Linked DNA regions of Desulfatibacillum aliphaticivorans DSM 15576. The protein of the gene in region 1 binds, or shares a complex with, the protein of each later gene. Links are inferred from orthologs where the notes say so. Each region holds a gene or a part of one and is shown in the gene's direction. Other genes may lie near its edges. The genes, in order: mnmG and mnmE.

Evidence for each region.
Region 2: the proteins of mnmG (region 1) and mnmE are in contact, whole or in part, in a solved structure (PDB 9HIP), measured with the Escherichia coli proteins. The link is inferred for Desulfatibacillum aliphaticivorans DSM 15576 from one-to-one orthologs.

Annotation. Positions count from the first base shown.
Region 1 is NZ_AUCT01000002.1:389,863-398,090, forward strand. What follows is about bases 3,597-6,550. They hold mnmG (tRNA uridine-5-carboxymethylaminomethyl(34) synthesis enzyme MnmG), read left to right. Parts: upstream 3,597-4,105; coding sequence 4,106-5,995; downstream 5,996-6,550. Other genes in these bases: mnmL (tRNA modification radical SAM protein MnmL/YtqA), read right to left, coding at 3,597-3,764; G491_RS29350 (DNA cytosine methyltransferase), read left to right, coding at 6,199-6,550. In the rest of the region: G491_RS0103875 (hypothetical protein), read right to left, coding at 1-1,058; G491_RS0103880 (NAD+ synthase), read left to right, coding at 1,213-2,859; more of mnmL, read right to left, coding at 2,844-3,596; more of G491_RS29350, read left to right, coding at 6,551-7,665; G491_RS0103900 (protein NO VEIN domain-containing protein), read left to right, coding at 7,666-8,228. UniProt on the Escherichia coli protein: NAD-binding protein involved in the addition of a carboxymethylaminomethyl (cmnm) group at the wobble position (U34) of certain tRNAs, forming tRNA-cmnm(5)s(2)U34.
Region 2 is NZ_AUCT01000013.1:36,955-45,058, forward strand. The notes cover bases 3,578-6,407. They hold mnmE (tRNA uridine-5-carboxymethylaminomethyl(34) synthesis GTPase MnmE), read left to right. Parts: upstream 3,578-4,217; coding sequence 4,218-5,597; downstream 5,598-6,407. Other genes in these bases: jag (RNA-binding cell elongation regulator Jag/EloR), read left to right, coding at 3,578-4,169; G491_RS0114010 (zinc ribbon domain-containing protein), read left to right, coding at 5,765-6,407. In the rest of the region: G491_RS0113980 (hypothetical protein), read right to left, coding at 1-534; rpmH (50S ribosomal protein L34), read left to right, coding at 780-914; rnpA (ribonuclease P protein component), read left to right, coding at 920-1,276; membrane protein insertion efficiency factor YidD, read left to right, coding at 1,182-1,481; membrane protein insertase YidC, read left to right, coding at 1,523-3,196; more of jag, read left to right, coding at 3,210-3,577; more of G491_RS0114010, read left to right, coding at 6,408-6,439; G491_RS0114015 (type I restriction enzyme HsdR N-terminal domain-containing protein), read right to left, coding at 6,512-7,054; rsfS (ribosome silencing factor), read right to left, coding at 7,047-7,427; nadD (nicotinate-nucleotide adenylyltransferase), read right to left, coding at 7,424-8,074. UniProt on the Escherichia coli protein: Exhibits a very high intrinsic GTPase hydrolysis rate. Involved in the addition of a carboxymethylaminomethyl (cmnm) group at the wobble position (U34) of certain tRNAs, forming tRNA-cmnm(5)s(2)U34.

The DNA of each region.
Region 1 (8,228 bases):
AAGCCCTGATATCCGGCCAGCAGCATATTCCCCGCCAGGCAAAAGGCGGCCAGGGCCGACGCCGCCCATCCCCATATTTTTTTAGGCTTTCTGATGGACAAATATCCGGGGACAAGGGCGATGAATCCCAGAGCGAAGAAAACCCCGTGGCGATGATGCAAAAAAGCGAGCGCCGCCAATACAGGCAAAAGCACGGCTCCGGGATTGCAATCCTTGAACATTTTGGGAAGCATAACAGCGGCGTATAAAAACAGAATCAGCGTAAAGACGCTCGCAGGCAGATAAAATCCATGAGCCAAAGTTTTGGGAAGCGGCCACCATTCCACGATAAAGGGCCTGGACATAAAAAGGGAATTGCTGAGGTAAATCCAATAATCGATCCCGTAAGGATTAACCAAAGTCGCCAAGACCGATCCGGCGAGCGCCGCTGTGCAGGCGGCCGCCTCTCTTTTTTTGCCGCCGGCCCAAAACCAGCACGCATAGATGGCCAGTACTCCCAATCCGGCCGGAAAGCCGCCGTGGAGATTGCACCAAATCAAAAATATAAAAGGCGCCGCCCATAGCATTTTCACCGCGCCGTGCAGGCGCACCCTTTCCAACGCGTATAAAGTCAGCGCAAAGAAAAAATAGGTGAATGCCTGGGCCCGGACCGGGCTCCAGCCCTGGGTCAGCACCCAAACGCTCATCATAGCAGCGGCTGCGACGACCTTGCCGTCCGCCTTATTCAACCTGGCGGTCATCCAGGCCAAGCCCAGGCAGCCGGACGCCAGGGCGTACTTCAAAGCCTGAATCGCCCAGGGGTCTAATGCTTTATACATTTTGTAAAAAATCACGCCGGTCAGCCACTCGTGGTAAACCCACGGGTTTTTAACCGGATAATAGGAAAAAACGTCTTCATAGGGAAATCCATGGGACTCAAAAAACAGGCGGCCGAAGGACAGGTAACCGAAAAGGTCCGGATCCGCCGTGTTTTGCGTGATCGCCGCCCAAAAAGCCAGCCAGGGGATGGCTGAAAGGCAAAAAGCAGCGATGTTTTGAAATCCCGATTTTTTATTCAAGGCCTCTCCATGGAAATGCTATACTAAGGATGGAATTTTTCGTTATTATGGCGGTATACAGACCAAGGTCAAGGCTTTTTCGGCGCAACCCGCAGCATGGGTCTTGAAAATGCCTCGCAAAATATCTATACCGTGTTTGAACGGAGGCTTTTCAATGAAAATAGCATTGGCTCAAATTAATCCCATTGTCGGCGACTTTAAAGGCGCCAGGAGTAAAATTCAGGAATTCGCCCAAAAGGCGAAAAATCTCTCCTGCGACCTTGTTATATTTCCGGAACTGTCCGTATGCGGCTATCCCCCCAGGGATCTGCTGGAAAGAAAAAGTTTTATCCGGGCGTGTCAGAACACCGTCCAAAGCCTGTTGGACGACATCCATGACATAGGCGTTATTCTGGGTTTTGTGGATCGGGTGGGAGGCGCCCCCGGCAAGCCCATCGCCAACGCCGCCATGCTTTTTGAGGACGGCAATATCCTGGAAGTGGTCCACAAAAGGCTGCTGCCCACTTATGACGTATTTGACGAGTCCCGGTATTTCGCTCCCGGCGGCAAGGCCGAACCTTTTATGTACAAAGGCATGAACATCGGCCTGACCATTTGCGAAGACGCTTGGAACGACAAGGATCTTTTTCCCGAGCAGCTTTACGACTGGGACCCGGTTCAAGACCTGGCTGACAAAAAAACGGACTTGATCATCAATATCGCCGCATCCCCTTTCCATGCCGGAAAACGGGCCGTTCGCGGCAATATCATGAGCCATCTCGCCAAAAAGCACCGCCTTTCCTGCGTGTACGTCAATCAGGTGGGAGGAAACGATCATCTGATATTCGACGGCGCCAGTACGGTGCATACGCCGGGCGGCGATTTGGCGGCCCTGGCCGGAGAGTTTGAAGAGGACCTGGTAACCTTTGACACGGAAACCGGCAAGGGAGACATTCACCCGGTTTGCGAGAGCGAAGCCGAATCCCTGGCCAAGGCGTTGGTCACCGGCGTGGGCGACTATGTGCGCAAATGCGGTTTTTCCAAGGTGGTGGTGGGCCTGTCCGGCGGCATAGACTCCGCCCTGACCCTGGCCGTTGCCGCCGAAGCCTTGGGGCCGGAAAACACATACAGCATTTTCATGCCCTCGGAATACACATCCCAGCAGAATTATACGGACACCAAGGAACTGGCCGACAACCTGGGCTGCCCTTACGAGATCATCCCCATCACGCCTATTTTCGAGACCTTCCTGAGCAGCCTCAGCTTCTGCAACAAGGAGGATTTTGGCGTTACCGAACAAAATATCCAGGCCCGCACCCGAGGCTCCATCCTCATGGCCTTTTCCAATAAAACCGGCGCCATGGTCCTTTCCACAGGCAACAAGTCCGAAGTGGCCGTAGGCTATTGCACTTTGTACGGAGACATGAACGGCGGCTTGTCCGTCATATCCGACCTGCCCAAGGAGCTGGTTTACGAGGTTTCCCGTTATTTTAACAAGGACCGGGAAATCATCCCGGAAAGCATCCTGACCAAAGCGCCGTCCGCGGAGCTTAGGCCGGACCAGACCGACCAGGACGACTTGCCTCCGTACGAGGTTTTGGACCCGATCCTGCACGCCTACATAGAGGATTTGAAAGATCCCGAGGAAATCATCGCCATGGGCTATGAGGAAAAAATCGTACGGGATATCGTCCGGCGGGTGGTGCGCAACGAATACAAACGCAGGCAGGCGGCGCCCGGGCTTAAGCTGACCTCCAAGGCCTTCGGCGAGGGCAGAAGATATCCCGTGGCCCAACGGTTCAAGGATCAGGACGGGGAGTAAAACCGCCCCTGCCGGGAGTTCTCCCGGGCCATGGCCTCGTGGATAAGGAGAAACGTCTTCCCCTTTTCCACGGACCATTGAGGGGCCACCAGTTCGTCCTTGTTGGGATCGCCTGTCAGCCGTTGAATGATCATATCCGGCGGAAGCAATTCGATAAACCGGCAGACGGTTTCCACATAGTCCTCCTGTTCCATGCACTGATACCGCCCCTGTTCGTACATCCTATGCAGGGCTGTGCCGCGAATTACATAAAGCAGGTGAATCTTGACTCCGTCCACGGGCAGGGCGCCTATAAACCGGGCCGTCTCCAGCATGTCCTCACGGGTTTCCCCGGGCAGGCCCAGGATCACGTGGGCGCAGGTGAGAATGTTTCGTCCCGCTGTCTTTTTTACGGTTTCGGCAAAGCAGGCGGCGTCATGCCCCCGATTTATAATGCGGAGGGTTTTGTCGCAGGAAGACTGCAGGCCGTACTCCACCCAGATCATGTGGTCAGCCGCGAGTTTTTCCAGCAGGGCGAGGACGTCATCGTCCACGCAATCAGGCCGGGTGCCGATGCAAAGCCCCACCACATCCGGCACGGAAAGAGCCTCGCGGTACAGGGCCTCCAGGCGCTCAACCGGAGCGTAGGTGTTGGTATGGGCCTGGAAATAAGCTAAAAACTTCTTGGCCTTGTAGCGTTTTCCATAAGTGCCCTTGCCACGTTCAATCTGCTGGGTTATGGAAAGCCCTTGGGATGCAGCGCCGGTGCCGGATCCCCTCTCGTTGCAGTAAATGCATCCGCCGACGCCCAGTGTTCCGTCCCGATTGGGGCAGGAAAGTCCGGCGTCTACTGTGATCTTCTGGACTCTGCAACCGTATTTGGACCGGAGAAAACCGGCAAGATCTTTATAAGGTTTTTCGTTCATGGCAGTCTTCGTGTTATATTATTTTGAGCTTTTGCAATGGCATTGTCTCCATTGATTCAGGAGTTTGTTGCAACCAAAAACGAATTTAACGGCAAAGAGGCCGCCTGCCCCCTCCCCCTTGACGGGGGAGGGCTGGGGTGGGGGTGACACGCTGCAGCGTTCTGATGCCCCCCCATCCTGTCCTTCCCCCGCCAGGGGGGAAGGGACGAAGACTTGCGGGCTTCCTCAACTTAAATAGTCCGAGCAGCGCACTTATTTATGGGGATTCTATTTTTATTTCCACTTTAAATAAGTCAAATATTTATTCACTGCGCTTTGAGACTTATACACGGTCAAACAACATGTGTAAACGGTATGACATCATAGTAATCGGAGCGGGCCACGCAGGATGCGAGGCGGCCCTGGCGGCCGCCCGCATGGGATGCAAGACGCTCCTGACCACCATCCATCTGGATTCGGTGGCGGGCATGCCGTGCAGCCCGTCCATAGGCGGCACGGGCAAGGGCCAACTGGTCAAGGAAGTGGACGCCCTGGGCGGGGCCATGGCCCGGGTGACGGACCGGACCGCCATCAGCTACCGCACCCTGAACACCCGAAAAGGCCCGGCCGTCCAAAGCACGCGCACCCAAAACGACAAGCACATGTATCATCAGATGATGAAGCAGTGCGTGGAGGATCAGCCCAACCTGGACCTTAAACAGGCGAAAATCAACCGCTTGGTATTGGACGGAGACCGGGTCGCCGGCGTGGTGGATCATTTTGGATACGAATATCAGGCCGAGGCCGTCATCCTGGCCACCGGCACTTTCCTGTCCGGCGTCATCCATATAGGCCACAAGTCCATGAAAGCCGGCCGGGCCGGAGAATTCGCCTCGTACAGCCTGGCCTCCCATCTAATGGAGTTGGGATTCGCCATGGGCCGCATGAAGACCGGCACTCCCGCCCGAGTGGCCAAGGACAGCATCGACTTTTCGTGCTTTGAAGAACAGACAGGCGAGGAGAACCCCAGGCCTTTTTCCTTGTTTTCGAAAGCCAGCCTCTTAACGCCCATGTCCAGCTTTATGGGCCGCACCAACGAAAGGACTCACCGGATCATCCGGGACAACCTGAGCTGTTCCGCGCTGTACGGGGGAATCGTAAAAGGGGTTTCGGCCAGGTATTGCCCGTCCTTTGAGGATAAAATCGTCAAATTTCCGGAGCGGGAAAGCCACCAGATCATTTTGGAGCACGAGGGCGTACACACCCGGGAAATATACGTTTCCGGCCTGGGCAACAGCATGCCCTTGGAAGTGCAGATCAAGCTCTACCGCTCCATTCCGGGCATGGAGCAGGTGGAAATCATGCGGCCGGCCTACGCCATCGAATACGATTTTCTCAATCCCACGGGCTTGAAGCCCACCCTGGAAACCAAGCTGGTGAAAGGCCTTTACGCCGCCGGGCAGATCAACGGCACATCCGGCTACGAAGAGGCCGGCGCCCAGGGCATGTGGGCCGGAATCAACGCCGCGTGCAAAATACAGGGCAGGCCGCCCTTTTTGCCTGACCGGTCCGAGGCCTACATGGCCGTCATGGTGGACGACCTTGTCACCCGCGGAACCTCCGAACCGTACCGCATGTTCACCTCCCGGGCCGAATACCGGCTTATGCTGAGGGAGGACAACCCGGACCTGCGCCTGATGGAATACGGCCACGGCCTGGGCCTGATAGATGACGACGCCTTTAAGGACTTGATTGAGCGGAAAAAGCAGATCCAGGCGGAGTTGGATCGGGTGCGCAGCACAATAATCAAGCCTTTGCCGGAAGTGAATCAATACCTGGAGGATAAGGGAACAGCGCCCTTGAAGGAGGCCGCACCCCTGGACAGGCTGATGAAACGGGTGCAGCTGGGCTACGACGCCGTGGAAAAGCTGGCGCCCTCCCCGGAGCCGATCAATCCCAGGGTGTCCCGCCAGGTGGAAATAGCGATCAAGTACGAAGGATACATTGCCAAGCAATTGCGCGAGATTGAAAAATTCCGCGAAATGGAAAGGGTGCGCATCCCCGAAGGCTTTGACTTCGAGGCGGTTCACGGCCTGTCCAACGAGCTGAAAGCCAAGCTGGGCGCGCTCAAGCCCGTGTCCTTGGGGCAGGCCTCCCGCATGGAGGGCATCACTCCGGCGGCGCTATCAGCCGTCATGATTCATTTGCATCAATCGAAAAACACGGAGGTGGAAAATTCTTCAACCCAATAAATGTCCGTTGTCTCAACTTACCAATTTCATGTTTTAATTCAGATAGTAATGAGAAACAACATCTTATCCTTGAGGCCAACCGCAGATTATGGTATTTTTTCATCGGTTCAGAAAAAATATCAAATATCAAATCATAACGGGTTATTAGCATTTCCTTGAAGCCTCCAGGCCGATATGTTTAATATATTGGAGTGCAGGATTAAATGGACAGCAAAATTATCACAGACAAACTGGAGGCTTTAAGGAGAGGCAGGACGCCTCGACTACTTGATCTGTTTGCCGGATGCGGCGGGATCTCCCTGGGATTTCACAGAAATGGATTCTCCATAGATGGCGCCGTGGAAATAGACCCTATTGCAGCCGAAACGCATGCACTTAATTTTTTTCAGGATTCATCTTCCGCAACAAAAAATACTCACGCCCGTGCGCTTGATATCACCGCAATAGATCCTGAGGACCTTGTCAGACAACTTGCCCTCCCCATGCTTCCGGAACAGGTTTTTGATGTGATTGTTGGGGGGCCTCCCTGCCAAGCATTTGCCCGCGTGGGAAGAGCCAAGCTGAGGGAGGTGGCAGCCCATCCAGAAGCCTTTCTTAAAGACCCAAGACACAATCTATACCTGCGCTATCTTGCCTATGTAAAAACCTTGAAGCCAGTAGCCATTCTGATGGAAAACGTTCCTGACGTTCTGAATCATGGGGGGCATAACATTGCCGAGGAAGTCTGCGAATTCCTGGTTGATGAAGGATTCACATGTAGCTATACACTTTTAAATTCAGTTTTTTATGGCGTCCCTCAAATGCGAGAAAGAATGTTCCTTATAGCCTACCGAAATGAATTGGGAGAGAAGGTAACTTTCCCAAGCCCCACTCATTGGGTTGATCTGCCCCAAGGCTATTACGGTTCACGCCAGGTTGCCCTGAAAAATATTAACTGGGGTCTGTTTGAAAAGCCGTCTTTTTATGTCCCCGCGCCTGAGAGCAACCGGGAGTCCTTGGCCAGGGCTGTCAGCGCGGAGGATGCATTGGGTGACCTCCCGAAAATCACCTTGCATCTGGAAGGAAAACTTAAACGCGGCGCGAGAAGGTTTAATGAACTGATCGAGTATACCAACGACACATCCCTGAATGAATATCAGACCCTTATGAGAACATGGCCCGGTTTTGAGAATGACAAAGGTATTTATGATCACGTTATTCGATACCTTCCCAGAGATTACAAACTGTTTAAACGCATGAACAGCGGAGACCAATACCCACAGGCATACCAGCACGCCCTGGACATGCTGCGGGAGAAACTGGATGAACTGGAACAAAATGGAAAAAGGATTGAAAAAGACAGCCAGGACTACGAGACATTGAAAGCCTCTATAGTCCCCCCTTATGATCCAGGAAAGTTTCCCAATAAATGGCGAAAAATGGAGCGCCATTTACCGGCAAGAACCTTGATGGCCCATCTTGGCAAGGATAGCTATTCACATATTCACTATGACAGCGAGCAGGCTAGGACAATTTCAGTAAGGGAGGCAGCACGACTTCAGTCTTTTCCTGATGGATTTATTTTTTGTGGGACCATGAATCCAGGATTCAAACAGATTGGAAACGCCGTTCCTCCCCTGATGGCAGCCGCCCTGGCTGCTGAAATAAAAAAGGCCTTGAGGGGGGAATAAATGAAAAGACGACTGGCGATCAAGCGCCTGACCAACTCAGATCTGACAATTTTCTATTGGCAATTCGTTAACCAGGAAAAGGGCGGAAAGCAAAAGGCAATCAACCTAAACCGGAATGTATTCATTGACATTCTGTATCCGGAACTTCCGGAGTGGGCGCTGGAACACGATAACCGTGTCCCTTTGGATCTATACCTTTTAGGGCCGGGTGTCTCTCTTCCCTATAATGTTCAGAGAAAAATCATCAAACAGCCCGGATCATATAAAAACTGGCGGCTTAACGGGGAGTATATTCCTAATCCGGATGAAGAGCCTGAAAGGTTCAACGTTCTCAAAGAGGGTGACTACGCCCTTTTTGAGTTTGAAGGATCACCTGTGCCCACAAGGGCCAAAACTCTTATGATTGCAGTTGATGAAGAGCAGGACAGAGTGCTCCATGAGGTGATATTGGAGTGGATGGGCAGAAAAAGCATGACAGAACTGCCTTATGTTGATCTGGAAACCATTGTGGACAAGGCAGGGCCTGCGCCGGAGCACCCTGTCTATGACTTTCTTCTGGATTC
Region 2 (8,104 bases), on another replicon or contig:
GTATTGGATTCCCAGGCTGGAAAGGCCTTTTACGACCAGTTCGTAGCAGTCCACATCCTCGTAATTTTTTCCTATCTCCTGGCTGACCGCCCGCACCAGGCTTTCCGCCAGGGAATCGGCTTCTTTGGAAAGATCCGGTGTGCGCCTCACCTGGACGTTCTTGCGGGTTTGTACGGCCGGCTCGGCAAGATTTTCCTGGCGCCAGGAAATCTCCTTTGTTTCAGGATCTATCCAAACCTGGGCGCCTGGTTGAATTTTAGTAAAATCTTTATTTTGGTTTATTGGGCTATGTATGATATTCCATGTGTCCGTTGCGAACTTGCTGTTTCGGACCAAAAGATGGGAAACAGTGTAGTTTTCGGATGTTATGACGCCCAGGGACTCTTTGGCCTGTGAAGTTAAGGGAGCGGACTCGCCGTCTTTCCCGGCCCTGGCCAGGACGGCGGAAAAATCCCCTTTGTTTTTAGCGGTTTTTTTTATCGAAGATTCCGATAAAACGCCCGACTGGGGGCCTGTTCGCGATATTTCGGACATGCTTTTTCTCCTGAATTTCCTGACAGGGCTTCATCGGCCCTGATCGAAAGAGAAGCATCTTTCGTGCCAGTTTTCGGAAAGCCGGAAGGAGCCGACAAAAGAATTCAACTGATGCTTGACAAAAAGGGCGGTTCATGTTGTACTTGCTGGTCTTTGTATGGGCCGGGGCGGGCCTGAGTGAACGACCTTGTTCCGACCCCACGACTACGACGATAAAAAACTGATTAAATGCAGGAGACATTAATATGAAAAGGACGTTTCAACCCAGCAAAATTAAAAGAGCCCGCACACACGGATTTCTGAAGAGAATGTCCACCAAGGCCGGGCGCCGCATCATCAAACGCAGAAGGGCCAGGGGCCGCAAGCGCCTTAGCGCATAAAGACCATGGGCTCGTTCTCCTACACCAAGGAGCAGCGCCTTCGAAAAAGGCCACAATTTCTGGCTCTTGGTGAGCGGGGAAAACGGGTTCAAAACGCTTACTTTATTGCGGTTTTCGCCCCTGCCCAGGGAAAAGTCTCCCGATTGGGCGTTACAGTGACCAAAAAGGTCGGAGACGCCGTCACCAGAAACAGGATCAAACGCTGTGTGCGCGAGTATTTTCGTCTGAACCAGCATAGGCTCAAAGCCCCTGTTGATATCAACGTGATTGCCAAAAAGGCTTGCTGCCAGCAGGAGTCGCCCTTGCTGGCAGCCTCCCTGGACCATCTGTTCAACAGGGTTTCGGAGGGCTCCCGCCATTAAACGATTATTAATCATTCCCATCCGCATATACCAGCGTTTTGTGTCCCCCATATTGGGTCCTCATTGCCGTTTTTACCCCAGTTGCTCTCAGTACGCCGTGGAGGCCATAGAAAAACACGGACCGGTCAAAGGCGGCTGGCTGGCTGTCCGAAGAATTTTACGGTGCCATCCCCTGAACCCAGGGGGGTTTGACCCGGTGCCCTGACCTGGGCAAATTTGTCGTTTGCCCCCAGGAGTTTAGGTAGCATGGAACAATTTCGTTTAATCTTGGCCGTCGCGCTGTCCTTGATGGTTTTTATTGCATACCAGTATTTTTTCGGCCCCAAGCCGCACCAAGGCGAAACGCCTGTGGAAAGCCAGGAAATTGCACAAGTGCAACAGAGCACGGACGCCCAGGAAGCCGCTGCTGCAATAACCCCTGCGCCGGCCGCCGCTCCCATCCCTGAAATCGCGGCGTCTCCCGGCCGCCCAGCCAGGGATATCACAGTGGATACGCCCCTGTATCACGCGGTGTTCACGGAAAAGGGCGCCGGATTAAGCGATTTGACGCTAAAAGAATATTGGGAAACTCAGGCAAAGGATTCCGCTCCCAAGAGAGTGGTTGACCTGCCGCCCGGCGGAGCGACCCTGCTTACCACCATGGCGCGGGGCAGTCTCGGCAATTTGGAAAGCGCCGTATTCAGCGCCCAAAGCACCGAAGACCTGAATGTTCAGGAACAACCCCAATCCCTGATATTCACTTATACCGCGCCGTCAGGAATTATAGTCACCAAAACCTATACTTTTCAGCCTGACTCCTATGCCATGGACTGCCAGCTTTCCGTGGCCAACAACACTCTGGGTCCCATCAACGACAACCTCTCCGTCATCCTGAACAATTATTATACGCCCAGCAGTAAGCCTTCGGATAAATCCGATAGAATTGTTTTCAGCGGCCCCATGGCCTTTGTCAACAATTCCATGGAAGAGTTCAAGGTCTCGGAAAAGAAGCCTGAAAAAACCATACAAGGCCCCACCGGATGGGTTGCACTCACATGGCGATACTTCATGTCCGCTGTGGTCTTTGACCAAACCCAGGAAGGCGTCATTAAGGCGTCCCTCAATTCCGCCAACAATGTGGCCCAAACCCTGTTCACAGGCAAGCCGATGGCCATCCCCCCTGGCCAGACATTCACCACTTCTTATAAGGCCTTTTTCGGACCCAAGCAGGGAGACATTTTGAATAAGGCGGGCCTGGAGGACGCCCTGGACTTTGGGTTCTTCCACGTAATCGCCAAACCCTGCTTGCTTCTGATGAACATCATGCACAATTATGTCCCCAACTACGGGGTGGTTATTATTCTGTTGACCCTGCTCATCAAGATTGTCCTTTGGCCTTTGGGCAGTAAGAGCTACAGGTCCATGGAAAAAATGAAAAAGCTCCAGCCGCTCATGCAGGAGCTTCGGGAAAAATACAAGGACGACAAGCAAAAGATGAACCAGGAGGTTTTTGCGCTGTACAAAACCTTCAAGGTCAATCCCATGGGCGGCTGTTGGCCCATGCTCATCCAAATCCCCATTTTCATCGCGTTCTACAAAATGCTGTATGTAGCCATCGAGTTGCGCCACTCCCCGTTTATCTGGTGGATTACCGACCTCTCCGCACCGGACAGGCTGTTCCACCTGCCTTTCCCGGTGCCGTTCATGGCAGAGCCTTACGGGATTCCCGTTCTTACGCTTATCATGGGCGCCAGTATGCTGCTGCAGCAAAAAATGTCCCCACCCCCTGGGGACCCCACCCAAGCAAAGATGATGATGCTGTTGCCTCTTGTGTTCCTGTTTATCTTTATCAACTTTCCGTCAGGGCTCGTCCTTTACTGGCTGGTCAATAACGTGGTTTCCATCGCCCAGCAGTATTACATAGGAAAGACCAGTTCCTGAACACGGAGGAACCATGAATTCGAACGTGGAATTTGAAGGAAAAACAGCGGAAGACGCTGTGGAACTCGCTTGCAAGGAATTAGGAGTCAGTAAGAAGCAGCTTAAATACGATGTATTGTCCTATGGATCCACTGGCATTTTCGGCTTGGTAGGGGTAAAAAAAGCACGCATTCGCGTCTATCCTCCGGCAGCCAACGCAGAGGCGAAAAAAGGCCGCAAGTCGGGCGCCGCCAAGGGCAAGGGCAGGAAGCCGAAAAAAGCCGCGGAACCCAAGCCTGCGCAGGTTGAAGAAGAGCCTGCTACGCAGGAGGCTTGCGAACCGGCTGCGGAAAATGCCCCCGAACCCGTGGAAGCGACAATCGCCGAGGAAGTTCCCGAAACTCAGGAGCATCAGGAAGACCAGACGGCTATAGAAGAGGCTCAGGCAATGGAAGCCGACTTGGCAGACGATGCAGACGAAAACGAGCCTAACGAAGCCGCCGAAGACGATCCCAACCTGGAGCAATGCATGGAACTGGCCATAGAGGCGTCCGTCACCATGGCCCGCACCATTGCCGAGGAAGCCGCCGGAAAGGCCTCCCAGAACGAGGACGGCGACATAGTCGTCACCCTGGAATGCGAGAAGCCGGCGGTGCTTATTGGGCGCCGCGGCCAGACATTGGACGCCATCCAGTACCTGGTGGAAAAAATCGTCAACCGCGCCCGCAGCAAAAAAATCAGGGTGCGTGTGGACGCCGGCGATTATCTGCTCAAGCGGGAGGAAAGCCTGATCAAGCAGGCCAAGCGCCTTGGCGCCAAGGTAAGAAAATCCGGAAAGCCTGCCAGTTTCAGCCCCATGAGCGCTCATGACCGCAGGATCGTGCACCTTGCCTTGAAAAACGAAAAAGGCATCCGCACCCAGAGCAAAGGCAACGGCTATTTGCGCAAGCTGGTCGTATTCCCCCAAAGGGGGCAGGCCAAGAAACAATCCTGAACTTAAACGCCCGGGCCTGGAAAGCAGGCCCGGGTTTTGTTTGGCGCCATGAACCTTTCTCAAACCATTGCAGCCATCGCCACCCCTCCCGGAGTAGGCGGCATCGGCGTTATACGCATATCAGGCCCCCTATCCTCTTCCATCTTAAAAAGCATTTTTCAGCCGGCGCACTCATCCTTCGATATTTGGCCGCCCGAAGCGTATAAACTGATTCGGGGAAAAATCGTCGATCCCAAGACCACCGCAGTCAAGGACGAAGTCCTGGCCGTGTTTATGCCCGGCCCTGGAACCTATACAGGAGAGGACGTTGCCGAGATTCAGGGGCACGGAGGCCCGGTGGTTTTAAGCGCGGTGCTGGAGACGGTGCTGTCCCAGGGGGCCCGCCTGGCCGAACCCGGGGAGTTCACCCGCCGGGCGTTTTTAAATGGCCGCATGGACCTCTCCCAGGCCGAAGCCGTGGTGGACCTCATCCACGCCCGCACCTCCCGGGCGGCGAAAACCGCAGCCGCGCATGTGGGCGGCGCTCTTAAATGCCGTGTGGAAGACATACTGGACTCCATCATGGAATGCCGAGCCCACATTGAGGCCGCCCTGGATTTTTCGGATGATACGGGCGACGGCGAAACAAAATGGATCCTGGCCAAACTGGACCAAGGCGTCATTCCTCCCTTAAGAGAGCTGGCGGAAGCCGCCGAGCTGGGCAAAGCCCATATGGAAGGGCTAAGGGCCGCCATTGTCGGCCGTCCCAATGTGGGCAAGTCCAGCCTTATGAACGCCCTGGCCGGCCAGGAACGGTCCATCGTCACGGAGACTCCGGGCGCCACCCGGGACGTGATCCGAGAGCCCGTGCTTATTCGAGGCCTGCACTTCACGTTGTCCGACACGGCGGGGCTGCGCACCTCCTCGGACGCCGTAGAGATGATCGGTATGCAAAGGGCCAAAGACGCCATGGGCGAATCCGATTTGGTCATGCTAGTCGTCGAGGCCGGAAGCGACCTTTCCCCTGAAGACCAGGAGTTGCGGCGTCAGGCCGAACACTCCTGCAACCGCGTGTTGATGGTTTACAACAAGATGGATCTGCACCCTGGATTTATCCCCTCCCCTGTCAGGGATTACGCCCCCGTGGCGGTCAGCGCAAAAACCGGCCAGGGTCTGGACGGCCTCCGCCGGGCCATGGAAAACTCTTTGAGGCAGGGGCGGGAGCTGGACGCCGCGCCCGGAATCATTCCCAATCTCCGGCAAAAGGGCGCCCTGGAAAGCGCTTTAGAAAGCGCAACCGAAGCCCGGGGTCGCATTTTGGAGGAGGCTTGGGAGCTTGCGGCCTTTGACATGGAGGAGGCCCAAAAATCCCTGGAGCAAGTCCTGGGGCTTGGCGTTTCTCCCGACATTTTGGATCGCATCTTTTCCGATTTTTGCATAGGAAAATAGGGATTGGAAAAAGGTATACACTATCTGGGGGTTAAAATTGTTCCACGTGGAACATCTTGGGGCTGCCCCCTGGCATTGCCGCCGTATTGACAAGCCAGCCAGGGCTCTTACTTTGTAGAGAAAGGGCTTAAGCCCCTAAACCCGTAAAGGAAAAGGATATTAGCCTTATGAGCTTTGAGACCAAAGAGCAAATACTTGATAAAATCATGCACACGCCTGTTCCTGTATGCCCGCATTGCGGCCAGGCCATGAAAATTTGGGAAGTGCCGCCTGTAAACTTCTCGGACGGTCTGGGATGGGGCGAGCCGTATCTTTTTGTCTGCTTCAATGACGAGTGTCCGCCTTTTGTCTCAGGCTGGAGCCACTTTGAAGAAGAGCACGGACATTGCGCATCCACGCGGTGTTTTTGCTATCCCAGCTCCGGACAGTTTGAGTTCATGCCTGTTTTTTCCAAGGTGGGCGGCACCGGCCAAATTGTGGACGAGGAAATTTTGGCCAAAATGGAACAGGAAAAAGTCGCCATCAAGGAGGGCTTTGCCTCCCTGGCCCAGGCTTACGCTGACAAGGACGCCAAGGTCCCCTTAGCCCTTCTTTTGGACGCCTGCGCTCCCGGCAGGGTCCGCATCAAGGCGGCGGACATGCTGGAGGAGTTGGGCGACGTGGATTGCCTGGAGGCTTTGCTCAATAAAAAATTCGGGAATCGGCTGATTAAGGAGGCTGTGGAAAAAACCATTAAGGCGGTCATGGAACGGACATTCACCAGGGAATGCCCTTATTGTGCGGAGATTGTCAAGCAACGCGCCAAAGTGTGCAAACATTGCGGCAAGGATTTGACGGAATAACCAGCCGCCTTAAACGAAAAATACAAAAGGGCCGGATGAAAGTCCGACCCTTTTTTTTATGCGTTTTTTAGCTTAGTATGCCTTACGGGCGACATTGACGTTGTCCATGTCGTAGGATCTGAATATCAGGCGCTCCCGCATAAGGGCCTTGCCCTCCAGGGGCTCGGGAGTGTAGGCGGCTAAAATATCCCCAGCCCGGCTTTTGTCCGGGACCGAATCTGCGCCCCGCCCCATCTGCTTTCCGGATTTCACGTCCCACAACAGCCATTCGCTCCCGTCTGTAGAAGCGGCTATGGGCGGAATGGGATCTATGCATACCCGGGCCGCGGCGATCACTTCCTTCTGCCGGGAGTCCAAAGAGCCCGCCGCGCATTTGATCACCATCACAGGTTTGCCGTCCACAAAGACTAAGAGGTCCAAGGCGGAGGCATAATCCTGTCCATTCACTTCCACGGATACAGGGTGGTCCACGGAAATGTCGGCCGCAGAAAAGCCTTTTTCCCCCAAAAGAAGCTCCTCGGCCTTTTGGCGATTATCCTCTGCGCCTATATGGGGCGCCAGATTTCCCGTCACCTTGTCGATGATATAAGGCATCTCTTTATCTGAGTTACTCATCTTCACCTTCCTGTTCTTCCGGCCGGCCCTTGGGATAATAGCGCTTGGCGTCCGCCCACAAACCTTCCAGATCGTAAAAATCCCTGGCGGAGTCGTGGAATATATGGACGATGACATCGTCGTAATCCAGGAGCACCCATTGGCCCTCCGTCTTTCCCTCCACGCCCAGGGCTTTTTGCTTGCGTTTTTTCATGTGGCGCTCCACGTGCTCGGCCATGGCCGCCACCTGCCGGTTGGACAGGCCGCTGCATATGACCATGAAGTCCGCCACGGAGGATATGCCGCGTACGTCCAGCCCCACCAGGCCTCGGGCCTTTCTTTGCCCCAAGGCGTCAAAGAACGGAGCCAACTCCTGCGGTAGGTCTTTGCTCATAAATATAGTCCTTGTCGTTTAATATATTTTTCCACGGATTCGGGCGCCAGAAAAGCAATGCTTTTTCCCTGGTTCACGGCCTTGCGAATATGGGTGGCGGAAATATCCAGCGCCGTTGTCTGTGCAAAGTAAATCCGCTTGTTTTCGTGTAAGGCCCTGAAATATCCCTGGTCAGGCTCCGGGACGGCCAAACCCGGCAGGTTCTCCCGGATATACTGTTCCACGTGAAACATTTCCGCCCTGCCCCCCTGCCACGGCCGGGCCAGGACTATGAAGTGCGCCAGGGAAAAAAGGCGCTCATATTCCTTCCAGGTATGAATCTCCAAAAAGGCGTCCAGGCCCAGGATAAAGAAAATCTCCTTGTCAGGGGACTGCAAAGCCTCCAAAGTGGCCACGGTGTAGGATGGGCCTCCCTGGCGTATTTCCATGTCCGAGGCTTCCAGGCCGGCCCTGCCCTCCACGGCCATGCGAACCATGGCCAATCTGTCCCGGGCCGAGGCGGCGGCGCCGTTTTCCTTATGGGGCGGCGTATTGCAGGGAATGAGCACGACTTTATCCAGAGAGAACTTCTCCTGCACCTCCACGGCCATGCGTAAATGTCCGATATGGATGGGGTCGAATGTTCCTCCGTATATTCCTAAGCGCATTCCCGTTTCCCGTCGCTCACGGCTCCAGCC